One region of the Alteromonas sp. CI.11.F.A3 genome, then DNA from elsewhere that is predicted to be linked to it. Evidence: predicted binding sites of a transcription regulator. Region 1 holds the regulator's gene; each other region holds the start of a gene.
What was found. Region 1 encodes sigma-54, which starts transcription at its own class of promoters, with help from an activator protein. Its sites were predicted from a motif close to GTTGGCACGNNNNTNGNNT; they were not measured.
Positions count from the first base shown of each region.

Region 2: the regulator sigma-54 is predicted to act here: its motif matches at 1,719-1,737, upstream of R1T43_RS08890 (BON domain-containing protein).
Region 3: the regulator sigma-54 is predicted to act here: its motif matches at 2,451-2,469, upstream of R1T43_RS09080 (exopolysaccharide biosynthesis protein).
Region 4: the regulator sigma-54 is predicted to act here: its motif matches at 2,767-2,785, upstream of R1T43_RS09025 (DUF1328 domain-containing protein).

Region 1 covers NZ_CP136708.1:3,951,055-3,954,855, forward strand. The annotation lists gene lptC (LPS export ABC transporter periplasmic protein LptC) at 1-313, shown strand, start outside; gene lptA (lipopolysaccharide transport periplasmic protein LptA) at 282-845, shown strand; gene lptB (LPS export ABC transporter ATP-binding protein) at 848-1,573, shown strand; gene R1T43_RS17010 (RNA polymerase factor sigma-54) at 1,649-3,133, shown strand; gene hpf (ribosome hibernation promoting factor) at 3,163-3,450, shown strand; gene ptsN (PTS IIA-like nitrogen regulatory protein PtsN) at 3,459-3,801, shown strand, end outside.
Region 2 covers NZ_CP136708.1:2,070,155-2,073,955, forward strand. The annotation lists gene R1T43_RS08880 (hypothetical protein) at 1-436, shown strand, start outside; gene R1T43_RS08885 (endonuclease/exonuclease/phosphatase family protein) at 491-1,477, opposite strand; gene R1T43_RS08890 (BON domain-containing protein) at 1,772-2,383, shown strand; gene R1T43_RS08895 (hypothetical protein) at 2,754-3,116, shown strand; gene R1T43_RS08900 (DUF2891 domain-containing protein) at 3,160-3,801, opposite strand, start outside.
Region 3 covers NZ_CP136708.1:2,113,191-2,116,991, reverse strand. The annotation lists gene R1T43_RS09090 (rhodanese-like domain-containing protein) at 56-406, shown strand; gene R1T43_RS09085 (LysR family transcriptional regulator) at 479-1,414, shown strand; gene R1T43_RS09080 (exopolysaccharide biosynthesis protein) at 1,596-2,201, opposite strand; gene R1T43_RS09075 (sigma-54-dependent transcriptional regulator) at 2,780-3,801, shown strand, end outside.
Region 4 covers NZ_CP136708.1:2,102,844-2,106,644, forward strand. The annotation lists gene R1T43_RS09010 (DUF349 domain-containing protein) at 1-2,021, shown strand, start outside; gene R1T43_RS09015 (hypothetical protein) at 2,023-2,238, shown strand; gene R1T43_RS09020 (hypothetical protein) at 2,291-2,485, opposite strand; gene R1T43_RS09025 (DUF1328 domain-containing protein) at 2,549-2,725, opposite strand; gene yfbR (5'-deoxynucleotidase) at 2,982-3,641, shown strand; gene R1T43_RS09035 (CC0125/CC1285 family lipoprotein) at 3,715-3,801, opposite strand, start outside.

The DNA.
Region 1 (3,801 bases):
TACATTGTATACCGACGATGCACAGTCTCCGTGGGAAGTGACCGCGACAGAAGGTACTTTGTACAATAACGAATTGATACAGCTAGAAAATAATGTCGTTATTGAAAACCAAAGTGTCGATGACTTTGTAAGAACAATACGCACAGCGTTTATAGAGATAAACCTGTACACTAAGCAAATGACATCTGATCAGCCCGTGGAAATACGTGGCTTACAATATGTGATTAACAGCAATGGGTTTAACGCCAATTTGCGTACCCAGGAATACGAGTTAATAGACCATGTACAAACCATTTATTCGCCTAGCCTCTAAAGCATTAGCGACCAGCCTAGCTGTTAGCCTATTCGCTACTGTGGCTATAGCGGCTGAAAGCGACTTTAACAAACCCATTAAAGTCGACTCGAAATCGCAATTTGTTGACGGCAAAAACAAAACGTCATTGTTTAAAGATGATGTACGAATTACCCAAGGTTCTTTGGTAATAAATGCCGATGAAGTTGAAGTTATTGCCAGCGAAGGTGATGGACGAGAGATATTCGTTGCTCGCGGCAAACCAGCTAGCTACTCGCAAGAACTTGAAGACGGTGCCACCGTCACAGCGAAAGCCAATGAAATTCGCTATGAAGTGGTAAACCGAACTATTTCTTTACAAGGTAGTGCCGAGCTACAGCAAGACACCAGTAAAGTACAAGGCGACAAGATTACCTTCGACATGGTCACAGAACAATTGCTTGCAACAGGCGGCGAAGATGGTGAAGGTGGCAGAGTAACTACCGTATTTACGCCTGAGGCAATACGTAAAGCGTCATCGAATAACGAAGGCGATAAGGCGGACGACAACTAATCATGGCAACGTTGAGCGCACAGAGCCTTGCAAAGGCGTATAAAGCACGTCAAGTGGTTCGCGATGTAAGCTTATCAGTATCGACTGGGCAAATCGTTGGATTACTCGGCCCAAATGGTGCCGGTAAAACCACTACCTTCTACATGATTGTTGGCCTAGTACCCCTTGATAAGGGCAAAATCAGCATTGATGACAGCGAATTAACCCACGAACCCATGCACGAACGAGCACGTCGCGGAATTGGATATTTGCCGCAAGAAGCCTCGATTTTTAGAAAATTGACGGTGTTTGAAAACATCATGGCTATCTTACAAACCCGTAAAGGGTTAAGTTCAGCAGAACAAGAACAAGAAGCCGATGCGCTACTTGATGAATTTAATATCAACCATATACGTAATAGTACGGGTATGAGTTTATCCGGTGGTGAACGTCGCCGAGTAGAAATCGCACGAGCATTAGCAGCCAATCCGCAATTTATTTTGCTAGATGAGCCATTTGCAGGTGTTGATCCTATATCGGTTAATGATATAAAGAAGATCATTCAACATCTTCGTGACAGAGGAATTGGAATCCTTATCACCGATCACAACGTAAGAGAAACACTGGATGTGTGTGAGAAAGCGTATATTGTGAGCCAAGGCGAACTCATCGCGCAAGGGACGGCAGAACAAGTTTTAAGTAATCAGAAAGTAAGGGATGTATACCTAGGAGAACAATTCAGGCTATAGTTACTGTAACCGAATTGTCACTTTCAGTTTTAAACACGGGTATATTCACAACAAGAGTTTAAAAATAAGACGTAGATGAAACCATCTTTACAGCTAAAGTTCAGTCAACAACTTACCATGACACCGCAGTTGCAGCAGGCAATCAAGCTGCTGCAGTTGTCTACGCTCGACCTGCAGCAAGAGATTCAGGAAGCACTAGACTCAAACCCACTTTTAGAAGTTGAAGAAGGCGGCGATGACCACCCTGTTGAGAAAAACAACATGGATGGAGACGACCCTTCTGTAGAAGCGGCTCCAACTGCATCTAGCGATTCGTTAGAAGCTGGAGATGCGCTTGAAAAGAATGACCTTCCCGACGAGTTGCCAATTGACAGCACATGGGATGAGTATTACTCGGCCTCATCTGCACCCGCTCCAGGTCCATCTAATAATGATGACGACCAACTGTTTCAGGGAGAAACTACCGACAATATTCAAGACCATTTGCTTTGGCAGATGCGTTTAACGCCGTTTTCGGATACCGACCGCGCAATTGCTACCGCCATTATCGACTCAATTGATGAATCTGGTTACCTCAACGTACCCATTGAACAGATTTTAGAGTCAGTGAATTCCGACGATGTTGAAGAATTGGTGGAAATGGACGAAGTTGAATGTGTACTAAAACGTATTCAAATGTTCGACCCTATCGGTTCAGGTTCACGTACTCCGCAAGAATGTTTGCTTGTGCAGCTTCGCCAGTTCTCAGACGATACGCCATGGCTTACTGAAGCAAGACAGCTTATCAACGAGTATTCAGATCTACTTAGCAGCAAAGACTACCGTACGTTAATGCGTAAGAGCCGTTTGAAAGAAGATCAACTTCGCGAAGCCATGCGCTTATTGCAAACGTTGAATCCTCGTCCAGGTAGTGCATTAATTACCAAAGAGCCGGAATACGTTATTCCTGATGTTTCGGTAAACAAAAAGAATGGCCGTTGGGTGGTAGAACTTAACCCCGATAGCCTGCCTAAATTAAGCGTAAATCAGCAATATGCTGCCATGAGCAGACGCTCTAAAAACAGCAGCGATTCGCAATTTATTCGCTCGCATATGCAAGAAGCCAAATGGTTTATAAAAAGCCTTGAGTCAAGAAACGACACCTTGATGAAAGTCGCGAACTGTATTGTGCAGCAACAAATGGGCTTTTTCGAGCACGGCCCAGAAATGATGAAACCAATGGTGCTTAATGATGTCGCAGAAATGGTAGATATGCATGAATCCACCATTTCACGTGTCACCACGCAAAAGTATATGCATACTCCACGTGGCATTTTCGAATTGAAGTATTTCTTTTCTAGTCACGTGGCAACGGAATCTGGTGGTGAGTGTTCATCTACCGCTATTCGCGCACTAATCAAAAAGCTTGTGGCAGCGGAAACGCCCAGCAAGCCATTAAGCGATAGCAAGATTGCTCAATTGTTGGCCGAACAAGGCATTAAAGTTGCCCGGCGAACAATAGCAAAATACCGGGAATCGTTATCGATTCCGCCGTCAAACCAACGCAAAAGCCTTATCTAAAGGCCTTGATAATTTAAGGAAGACGAAATATGCAAATCAACCTTACCGGTCATCATGTCGAAATTACTGACTCTTTGCGTAGCTATGTCGATACTAAGTTCAGCAAACTAGAGCGTCACTTTGATCACATATCTAATGTGCATGTCATCCTGAACGTCGAAAAACTCAATCAAAAAGCCGAAGCCACCATGCACCTTAGCGGCGCAGAAGTGTTTGCTTCATCTCATAATACAGATATGTATGCGGCGATAGACAGCATGATCGACAAGCTCGACAGGCAAGTTATCAAGCATAAGGAAAAGCTGAAAAAGCACTAAATATTAGTATGGAAATTCAAGCCATAGTAAGTTTGGACCGCACCGAGTGTGCGGTTCAATGTAATAGTAAAAAACGTATTCTAGAGATTATTAGCGACATTGCCGCTAAAAATAATCCCGACATCGATCAGGCCACAGTTTTAGCTAGCCTACTTGGCCGCGAACGAATGGGAAGTACGGGTATTGGCAATGGCATTGCATTGCCTCACGGTCGATTGCCGGGTTTAGAACACGTTATCGCCATTATTGTAACCAGTAACCCTGCCATCGATTTTGATGCGCTTGACGATCAACCCGTAGATATATTCTTTGCCTTGTTAGTACCTGAAGAAAAAACAGAGGGTCACTTAC
Region 2 (3,801 bases), 1.9 Mb from region 1:
TTCTGTTGCACCGGATTTAGACAGTCAGTTTATTGGTTTAACCTTGTTTGTTTTAGTGGCCTTCACCGTTGTAATGTTTTGGCAGAGCCGAATATCTGAAGGGTGGCCAGCCATTATTTGCGATGACGATTACATAGGTGTGGTACGAGATCCTGTTCTGCGTGAATATGTGTGCGTCAAAAAAAGTATTATCACCGATGCTCAACCTTCACTGATTAAACCGAATAAGAAAGCGGTTGAAATGAGTTTAGACACCAGCGCACTTAGCGAAACCGACACCGCCATTTTGAAACAAGCGGTGTGGCCTCGAGAAGACAAACTTATTGGTCTTGCACACTTTAAACGTCGTGAAGAAGCATGCGAAAGCGTAATGTGGTGTGTTAATCACAATACGAAAGCGGTTAGGTCAGTTCCAGCACATCGTGTGCCTACCTAGTCGTAAGCCTTTTCAATATTAAGCCGCTTTATAGCGGCTTTTTACTTTCTGTATTTAGGCTTTTGGCTTTAGTTTCAACCGCGTTAACAGCGGGTAATGATCTGAGCCAATATCAGGTAGTTTCCTAATGTCTTCAAGCATAAAGTGACTTGAATGAAACACATGATCCAATGGCCATTTAACTAATGGGTAGTGGGCATGAAACGTATTGAAAAATGCACGACCAATTCTTGGGTCCAGCATACCGCTTATTTTCTTAAATTTTCGGGTAGTAGGTGACCATGCCACATCGTTTAAGTCACCCGCCACAATAATAGGCCCGTCTTTTTTAGCTATTTCATGGCCTACCATAGTAAGTTCCACATCTCTGGGCTTAGCCGTTTTGTTTTCTGTGGGGCTAGGAGGCTTCGGATGTAAAAAGTAAAGTGTCACATCTTGTCCATCCATATCGATAGTAACAAGCATGGAAGGCACATCATCTTCTACTAAATAGTTGAGCTTGGCAGTTTTCAGTGGGTATTTACTGTATAAGTGCATGCCATACAGATTCTCTAACGGGCAATGCTGCTGGTGAGGATGAGTTTCGTTTAACGCCGATAGGGCTATTTCCCAGCGCTTGTTAGATTCGAGAGTAACGACGAAGTCTGGATTGGTGTCACGCACATGCTTCAATAGCTTGTCGTAATCTTCATTGGGCATAAAAACATTGCTAGATAAAATACTAATACTCTCTCCAGCATCTTGAGAAGATGCTTTAACCACTTCCTTTTTATAAAAGAAGGTATAAGGCAAGATCCAAATAGCTTGGTAAATCGCGCAGGCAATTAATCCAATATAAAGCAATGCGATGATAAGCGTGTTAAATGCAGAAAGTTCCGACGGATACATAACCCCTCGGGTAATCAAGACTATCACCATTAAACCTAGCAGCTGTAGCCGTGGAAATTCCCATACCCTAACCAGCCAATGCTTCGACGGGAGTGAAGGCGCTAAAGTGGCAGCGATAAGAAATATCGCCATGGTGTTCAGTAAAATATTCATTGTCGTTCCTGACTAAGTTGTTTTTTGCATTATTAGCTTGCTTGCAAACGCTTTAAAAAAGGCAAACTCGGCTATTGTTGGATTAATAATAAGTATATTGGTTAATGAATATTCAATTTTCGTTCCGGTTAGGCAAATTGTAGGTAAAAAATGCTCATAGGCCGAAAAGTTTGCAGAGATGTTAACAAGTGATAACTAGGATGAAAGTAGGGTAACTTGTTATAAATCAGTTGTTTGCTATGTTGGCTCGAGTTTCGCATTGGTTATTGGGAGTTTCAACAAAGGAGAACTGTTATGAAACGCACATTACTTTCTATACTTGTAGCGACCTCGATGACAACCGCAGCTTTTGCTGGTGACATGGAGACAGATAACAAATGGGAAAAAGGCGCTAAGGATGCGTGGATAGACGGCAAAGCCGAAGCAACATTACTATTCAACGGCAACCTTGATTCATTCGATATCAATACAGATGTAAACAACGGCAATGTTGTTCTAACAGGTAAAGTAGATCATTCAGTTGATAAGAAATTAGCGGAAGAGCTAGTTTCAAATATTGACGGTGTTATGTCAGTAGACAACCAACTTTCTGTTATTGAAGAGAAAGATATGGAAAAAATGGCAAGCGACATGTCAGATGACGCTGAATCAGAATATGATGAGCAGACGGGCACGCTTACTGATGCCAAAATTGCTACCGTAATTAAAACTCGTCTATTAATGGATAGCGACATCTCTGGCTTCGATATTGATGTAGATGTTGAAGCAGGTAACGTTACACTAACAGGTAACGTAGACTCAGATGCCGAGCGCCAGCTTGCTGTTGAAATAGCCAAAAACGCTTCAGATGTGAAAAACGTTGAAGACAATTTGCAGGTTATTACTGAAACAGCAATGAAAAACTAAGCAGTTATTAGTGAAATAAAAGGGGCCAATGGGCCCCTTTTTTATGTCTGGATAACGGTAGATTTCTATAATAACACCCTGTATTAAGTCAAGAAGTGTTGTTAGCCACTTTTTTCTATATCCCGTTTTTTCGCAGCAATATGTAGTATTTTCCCATCCACTTTACAACTTTTGTCTTACAACCTTTGTCGGATTTTCTTCCTATCCATTGCTGCGTATACTCTTCGCGGTAATGAGGTAGCGTTAAGAAATTTGGAACACAATGTGCAATACAAGTTGTAATTAAGTTTTTAAGTTACAACGTGCAGTAGTCATTTAGAACCAATGCGTTCTTACATGGATAATCGCAAGTTAGTATAAAAGGAAGTGAATGATGAAAGTATTAAATTGGTTAGTTTCAGGTGTGTTGATTTCAATGCTTATTGTACTTGCAGGCGTGTTAACAAATAACATGGCTTATGTAGGTAAAGCGAACGCTGATGATTCAAACAAAGCCCATCACGCCTCTATCGTAAAAATAGAGCGCATACTTGCTCAGACCGAGTTCGATGTATCTCAAAAGCGTGATTTATTACGTAAAACACGTATCGAGTTTTACCTTGCAGAAGCAAAGCAGGCAGACCTGCGTAATTGGACGTTCAAGCGTGATGATTTGATTGACCGCGCAAAGAATATTTTAGTTCACCACCAGACACAGTTTACTGCAACGACAACTGAGTTTGCGAGCATTTAAGCTCGCCAACTCTGTATCAGGTAATTTAGCAACTGTCAGTGGTTTAAAGGCCACGTTGGGTTTCTAGATAGGTAGCAAAGCTACCAAGCCAATGACTCCCCATATAATGCATATCGTTTATAACAGAATCTACTCCCGCTACCTTATGTGCACGTGCTGCACTATTTATTGCTGCTACACGCTTATCGCCTGAAGGCAGTGCTGAAGCGATACCTTCAAGCATCCATGCACGACTTAAATTTAAGCCATCTAAGTGCGCAAGTTTACCATCACTTTTATCCACTACCGTCGCTAGGGTTATCCAAGCAGCATCTCCATCAGTTGGAATGCTGGGTAAAAAAGAAGATAGCCACGTTGCATAATTCTCACTTGAATACACTCGTCGCATCAAATCGGCTTCGGCAATACAGGGGGATAAGAAATCTTGGCCTGATGGTTCATAAGCCAGTGGGCAATTCACATCAGTTGCGTATAACCTGGTGATGGTTTTAGTGAGCAAGTTTTCAAATGCAACATCACCAGCCGTGCGGCTCCAGTCCAACATAAGGCCGAATGCAAACGCGGTTTGACTATGTTCGCCCACGCGAATCGGAAACGACAGTTTAGGAAGCCAATCTGTTACATTAGCCACGATTTTTTGCTCGAGTGGGAGTAGGGTGGTTAGCCATTTTTTTGCCTCAGGTGA
Region 3 (3,801 bases), 1.8 Mb from region 1:
AAACATAGCAATTTCCTTATATAGTAAACTCATCATTATTTTTCAAGGTGTTTTAATGTTAATTGATATCACTACTAGACTCGCTAATATCCCTTTCCCGCTGCGTTGTATTACGGCTAAAGAAGCGATGCAGGAAATATCTTCTAATCATGGTTTATTACTTGATGTTCGTGAGCCCGCCGAGGCTGCATCTAGCCCTGTAGAAGCCGCATTAAATATTCCTCGTGGCGTGCTCGAAATGAAAGTTATCGAAAAATGTAAAGATGCCAAGTTTCCAATCTATATTCATTGCGCCTCGGGCATTCGCGCTAAATTGGCAGCCGAACAGCTAATGAACATGGGGTATGACAATGTGAGCGTGGTAACCTGTTCAATAGGCGATATTAAGCAAGCCACCGACGCATAAGCGCTGACAGCCTCTGGCCGCTTGTGGTATAACCGCTCTATACAGTGACAGAATAATCAATTAGAGCTCGCGATGTTAAAATCTACGTTAGAACAATGGCGCATGTTTAAAGCTGTGGTAGATGCTGGAGGCTTCAATCAAGCTGCCGCATTGGTTCACAAAAGCCAGTCTAGTGTGCATCACGCGGTTCAAAAATTAGAAAATGCCATTGGCGTTGTGTTGTTCGAAAACAGTGGACGCAAGGTAAAACTGTCTCCTCAAGGGGAGTTGATGTATCGTCGAGCAGCGTTCGTTTTAAATGAAGCTCAAAAGTTAGAAGCGGTAGCGGCTAGTTTACAAGCGGGAACTGAAACTCTTCTTCGTATCGCCGTTGATATTATTTTTCCATCAGACTTACTCTATAACGTACTGAGCAAAGTGTCTGAAGAGTTCCCGCTGCTACGTATCGAAATTGAAGAAACCGTATTAAGCGGGGCAAACTCCCTACTTGATAGTGGTAATGTCGATATCGCGATTTCACCTTTCCCCTACCCCGGCGGATTCAGTGAAGATTTATGCGAGATAGACTTTGCCGCGGTGGCACATGTCGATCATCCTCTGCACGCACTTGACCGCGCGTTAACGTTAGAAGATCTAAAGTCGCATCGTCAAATAGTAGTAAGAGATTCATCGGCTGAACGTAAAGTTGATGCAGGTTGGCTTGGCGCCGAGCAGCGCTGGACGGTGAGCCATATTAGAACCTCGGTAGATATGATTTCTCAAGGGCTTGGGTTTGCTTGGCTCCCTATCGCTATCATTAAAAAAGAATTAGAAGAAGGGCTGTTGCTTCCGCTTCCTATTGATAGCAACAGTGGATTGCGTCGCGCTATGCTTTATCTCACATTTGAAGATGGTGACGGCCTTGGGCCCGCAGCAAGAAGCTTTATCGGTGAACTTAGATATCAATCGATGCAGCTTCCCTCTGCTGATGGCATGCTTGATCAATGCATAGAGTCTCTGCATCGATAGCATAAGCTGTGGCAGTTTAATTAAAGCAAAGTGTTATAGCTAAGCTGTACTTAACGCAAAGCCTAAAAAGCAAGAACTCGGGTATCTAACGAATATCTAATTTGCCCGATATTAAGTTTAGCCAGCGCTTGGTTTACCCAATACTTAATTTACCCAATACTTAATTTACCCAATGCTTAAGTTACCCAATCCCTAATGCTATCTGTTGGCCGCCATACAAGAAACCAAATAGAGCAATGGATAGCCCAAAGAGTGCTACAGCGCCGTCATCCGTTGCCATACCTATAGCCATAATCAATACCGCAAACGCCGGTATTAACCCCATAAAGGGTACTAATTCTAGTGGCACCATCAACAATCCACACGCCGCACAGCTAAGTGCAATCAATGAGCGAAACACAGGCTGGCGCATAAAAAACCACCGTGGCATTAAGAATCGGTCACATCGCACCGCCACAGGTTTCATTTTATTAACCAAAAATTCAATTCGATCGGCGTCCATTTCAATTTTCATAATGGTAGCAGGAAGCCACGGATGACGGCGACCGAGTAAAATTTGCATTGCGATAAGTAAAATTGTCACACCGGTTATGGTAGGTACACCAGGAATGGCACCTATGGGGGTTGCTGCAATAAACGCAGGCAAAGCCAACATAGGTCCAAACCCCCTCTTTTCCATGGCATTCCAGAACTCCGAAAACGCCATGACGTCGGTGGTGTTTTTGGGCTGCATCTTGCCCAACAACTCATAAAGTGTCATTGACCTTGCGCCAGTTTCCTCAAACATTTTTATTCCCTATTTATGGCTTAAGGCTTATGCCTAATTTCCATTGAAACCTATGCGTCTTGGGTGATAGCGAAGCGCAATACGCTTTGGGTATTCCATCAAAAATTAAATTAATTCAGTAGTATCACCGTACATAACGCTTATATTTTGCGCTGACCCGTAAGTAAAAATCTGAGATAAATTTTTCAGAAAAATACGCACAAGCGCTGAATTTTTGCGTTCGGTTACAAAGCTACTATGAGATTAATAATGCGATAACTGTGCCACTGAAGTGGGTCAGCGTTCAAATTTGCGCTTTTCTGGTAGCAATCGGCACAATATGTGCTTTATCAGCTAAAGATATGTCAGTGTGTGGATTATATTTAGCTAGCCCTCTTTTACATGATGCGAGGATCGCATCTTGAGGTCAGCCCCAAGATATTGCTGCCTTATTCAACCAAAGTTGAGTATGAATGCGACAACGTCTACGTTTGAATGTAATAATGCACAAATAATTATAAAATCTGGTCAACTTACCCACCCAATGTGCTGAGACAAGCTATCAGGAAGTGGTTGGTCAATAAAAAAGGGATATTCAAGTGTTAACTGTTTTGCTTGTAGATGATGATGCCGAGTTTACCGAGGTGGCCTGCACTATTATTGAGTTTCTCGGTCACGAAGTCCTAACTGCTGCCACATTAGGTGAAGCGAGAGACTGGTTAAAGAAAGAAACCTTTGATCATATATTACTTGATTTCATGTTGCCTGATGGCAGCGGTGCACACTTGTTCGATGAACTTAACGCACTTCCCAAACGTCCACGCATTACCCTTATTACTGGGCACCCATCGGTAAAGGGTGTCATTAAAGGTTTATGCGGCCCCAATATTGATTACCTTGTTAAGCCTATTCAACGTGAAGACATTGAAGCAGTATTAACGGGGAAACCTAAAGTTGCTGAAGATACCAGCGAAAAAATCGAAAAGCATTTCGACTTGCTTATTGGCGAATCTGCGCCAATGAGAGAACTCTACAAATTAATTGAACGAGTAAGCAGAACAAGTGCGAACGTTATGCTACTTGGCGAAAGTGGTGTAGGGAAAGAGGTAGTTGCAGCCGCCATTCACCGCGCTTCACAAAGTGAAGGCCCTTACGTAGTGACTAACTGCGGTGCCTTTTCAAAAGAATTGATTGGTAGTGAATTATTTGGCCACGAGAAAGGCGCATTTACAGGCGCTGTTGGCCGTAAAGAAGGTGTTTTCGAACAAGCTGAGGGCGGATGTTTGTTCTTAGATGAAATCACTGAAATGCCTATCGACATGCAGCCAAACTTACTGCGCGTATTGGAAAACAAAGTGGTTATCCGTGTTGGCGGTACTAAAACTATTCCGGTTAACTGCCGCGTAGTGTCAGCGACCAACCGAACCATGGAAGAAATAGCACAAAGCAAAGTGCTGCGTGAAGATATCTATTTCAGACTTGCGGTGTTTCCAATCACCATACCCACTTTGCGCGAACGCAAAGAAGATATTCCTTTATTAGCAAAAACCTTTATTGAAGAGTTTAATAAAGATAATGGCTCTAAATTTAGTTGGCAAGAAAGTCAGCTAAACACGTTACA
Region 4 (3,801 bases), 1.8 Mb from region 1:
TACGCGCGTTAGAAGTAAGCGCAGAACACATGGCTTCATTAGGTGGCAGCAAAAAACTGCTAGACGAAGTTCGTGCTGGCATAGCGGCATTAAACAACAGTTTAGAAGCCTTTTCGATGCAGCAGCAGTACGGTCAAAAACTTCTAATTTGTTTGTCTCAAGTAGAATCTCTTGCAGAAGAGTCCCTTGCAGAAGAGTCTAAGCAGCAGGCGGCAGGTACGCCTACTGAACCAGCAACAAGTGCCCAAGACGCTAAAGAAAAAGGCGAAACAGAACAAACGACTGACGTGTTAGAAGCTGCAAGCACTGATGCAACTGAAAGTGCTTCTGTTGAAGGCGAAGCTGTTCAAGCCAAAGTCGGTCAAGCCAAAGCCGCTCAAGACAGCAACGTTAGCCAGAAAGCGCCAGAATCGATTGAGGCTGAATTTAAAGCGTTAAGTGAAAAGTATCACGATTTACGCAATGAACTCATTGCAGTACCAAGCGCCCTTAATAAGCGCTGGCATGCAGCTTCCCGTGTTTTCAATCAGAAAAAACAAGCTAAAAAAGCAGAGGTAGACCACGCGCTTCGCCAGTGTAGAAAACAAATCAGTGTGGTTGATAACTTGATTGCCCAAGGTAAATACCGCGCGGCTATTACCAAGTTTGAAAAGCTATCTGCAAGCTTCGAATCTGTGCCTGAGAATGTGAAAAAACAATTGGCTAAGCGTTTTGAGAAAACCGCTGAAGATATTGCTCACCTTGAAGGCTGGCAAGATTATATCGCGGCGCCTAGAAAACCTGCACTGGTAGAAGAAGCGCAGGCGTTAGCGGCAACCCCTGTTGAAGATATTAAACAGCGCGGTGAAGCTATTCGTTATTTACGACAGCAGTGGCTTTCGTTAGGCGCTGGCAGCGACGATGACACACTACAACGTGCTTTCGATGCGGCATTAGAACTTGCATTTCAACCGTGTCGCGAACATTACGCAGCATTAGATGCCGAGCGTGAGAAAGCGCTTAAAGCTCGTCAGGCATTAATTGAGCAAGTTGCTGCCATCGATTTGTCACAAGACGAAACGTTGTTGGCTAAAGTGTTCGATAGAACCGTTAAACAATGGCATGAATGTGGCCAAGTTGAAAAGCGTGATTACGAGTCGTTAAAGCAACGTTGGAATAAAACCATTAGCCCGCTGCAAACGAAAGTGAACCAGTGGCATGGGATGAATAAAAAAGCGAAGCAGGAACTCGTTGCTAAAGCATCAGCGCTGTCAGCACAAGAGGATATTGCTAGTGCCACTGAAACAGCGCAGCAGTTGCAACACGATTGGAAAGCCATAGGCCATGCCGGTAAGCGTGATGAAAGCCGATTGTGGCGTGAGTTCCGCCTAGCAAATGATGCATTGTTTGGACGCTTAAAAGAGCAGCGTAAGGCACAGTCATCTGCATTTAATGAAACCTTTAATACCCTTTTTACTCAATTAAATGCTATTGACTCGGAATCTGATGAATCGGCGATTGCTACTTCAATTCAGGATATTGAAACACGTGCGAAAGATTTGCCTGGTGCAATGCGTGCAAAACTCGATAAGAAAATAACCGGTATTCAAAAGCAGCAGCAAACACGCGCTCAGCAGCGCCACGTTCGTAAAGTACAACAGCGGGCTCAATCGGTTATTTCAGTGTTAAGTGAAAGTTTGCGGGCAGGCGACTTTACTAGTATCAGTGATGATGACGCTGACCTGCTAGGAAAGCGTTGGAAGTCTGCGCTGTCTAAACCTACACCTGTGCAACAAAGTCGTCATTGGCTAACCGTTGCGTTGGAAGCCGCTACTGATATACCCAGCCCCCAGAGCGATAGCAGTATGCGAACCAATGTACAGCTAACCATGATGACGGCGAAACTTGAGAAAGGCGAGAGCCTATCTCCTGCGCAGTTGTTGGAAGATTGGATTGCGCATGGGAAAGTTGATGACCAAGAAACGCATTTACTTGAACGAGTAGTGAATGTATTGGATAACAATCCAGAGGTGGTTGCTTAAAATGAAAAGCCAAGTTGAATTTGGTTTTGCCAGTGAGATGACGGCATATCGTTTTATCAACACGGTTAAACATATGGATGTTGATTCACTTGTCGTGAAGTTTGGACGCAGTGATCGTCACGTGTTGGTATCTTACCGTTACGCGGTAGCTGAGTTTGATAGAACGTTATCAGAGTTAGACGATTTAGCGCGAGAGCTTGGCGGGGAAGAAGTATAAAAAAAAAGCTGATGGACAAAGTCCATCAGCTTTTTTCATGATAAAGCGTGAATTAACAATCTTTATCTTCGGCGTTTGCGCCTTCTTTAACATCTTCACAAGCATCTTCTACTGCGTTGCCTGCATCTGTTACAATTTCGTCTAGCTCTTCGCCTGCATCTTCTGCGTTGTTATCGCCGCATGCGGCAAGTGTTAGTGCGAATGTACCAGCTGCTAAAAGTTTTAATAATGATTTCTGTGAGATCATGTCCGTTCTCCTGTTTCCTAAAAGTATCTTAAAGATTTAAAAATATCTAAAAGCGTAATAAATTTATGCTCGTGGTGACCGACCGCGTAAGGCATTCGCGACTAGTGAAATGACTAGTAAGGCGATGAACACAAAAAATAAAAATTGTGCGATACCTGTTGCTGCACCTGCGATGCCGCCAAAACCAAAAACTGCTGCAATAATGGCGATAATGAAAAAAGTAATTGCCCAACCTAACATAGCTAAATCCTCTTTTTGCTCCGTTACTGACATAGATACTAATGCGAACTCCGTGCCTAAATGTTAAGCTTATGATTTAATACGTTTTATTTTTTATTTGTGCTACTTTAGGCTAGTAATTTCTTTGTGGGATAAACAAGGTTTACAGAGCATTTGCACTTTTTACATAGCTAAAGCAGGTAGGAAGCAAAGAAGCATTCACGATTTGCAGATGCTACTATCACTTTTTAACTCTCGTTATACTAAAGGGCGCGAAATGGCAAAAACTCACTCCGCATTTATAGGTTTAATGCAACGGGCAAGAAATGTGAAACGATGGCCTTTAATGGCACAGTTTCAAGAGGAGATGTTGTCTACACACATCTACGAAGCCTCTATGGTAGCGCATATGCTAGGCGCAATAGCCGCGGATGTGTTTAACGAAGATGTCGACCCTGACCGAGTTGCTGCTATGGCTATATTTCATGAAGGTAGCGAAATTGCGGGTATGAGTGATATTCCAAGCCCTGTGAAATATCACGACCCTGAAACTACTGCTGCTATTAAGAAGCTCGAGCGCAGGTTTGAGGCTATGCTGATACAAACCTTGCCTGAGCCGCTACAGAAGCGTTACCAGCCTTTAATAGAACAAGATAAAGATGACATTCACGTGCGTCTTGCTAAGGCGGCTGATGTTTTATGTGCGTATCTTAAGTGTGATTATGAGTTGTCGAAATCCAACTCAGAATTTTCAAATGCTATGTATGAAATGGAAGTGCAATTGCAACAGTACCGAGAACGATTTCAGTCAGTAGAATATTTTTGTAAAGTTTTCTTAGAAGATGCCAATGCGACGTTAGATGAACAAACAAAAGATCTGGATTGGGTCGAACGTGCTAATACATTACATTTAGACTCCGAAAAAAGTAATAAATAGTATTGCATGTTGAAAATAGAAAGACCGCCAAATGGCGGTCGTTTAACTACACAATATTTGTCAGCTGAAACGCTTATTTAGCGTTGTCAGCCTGATTTGCCAAAATTTCCTGAACAGACATCGCGTTTTTCCCTAAGCTAGCTTTGGTATTGTTCATTCT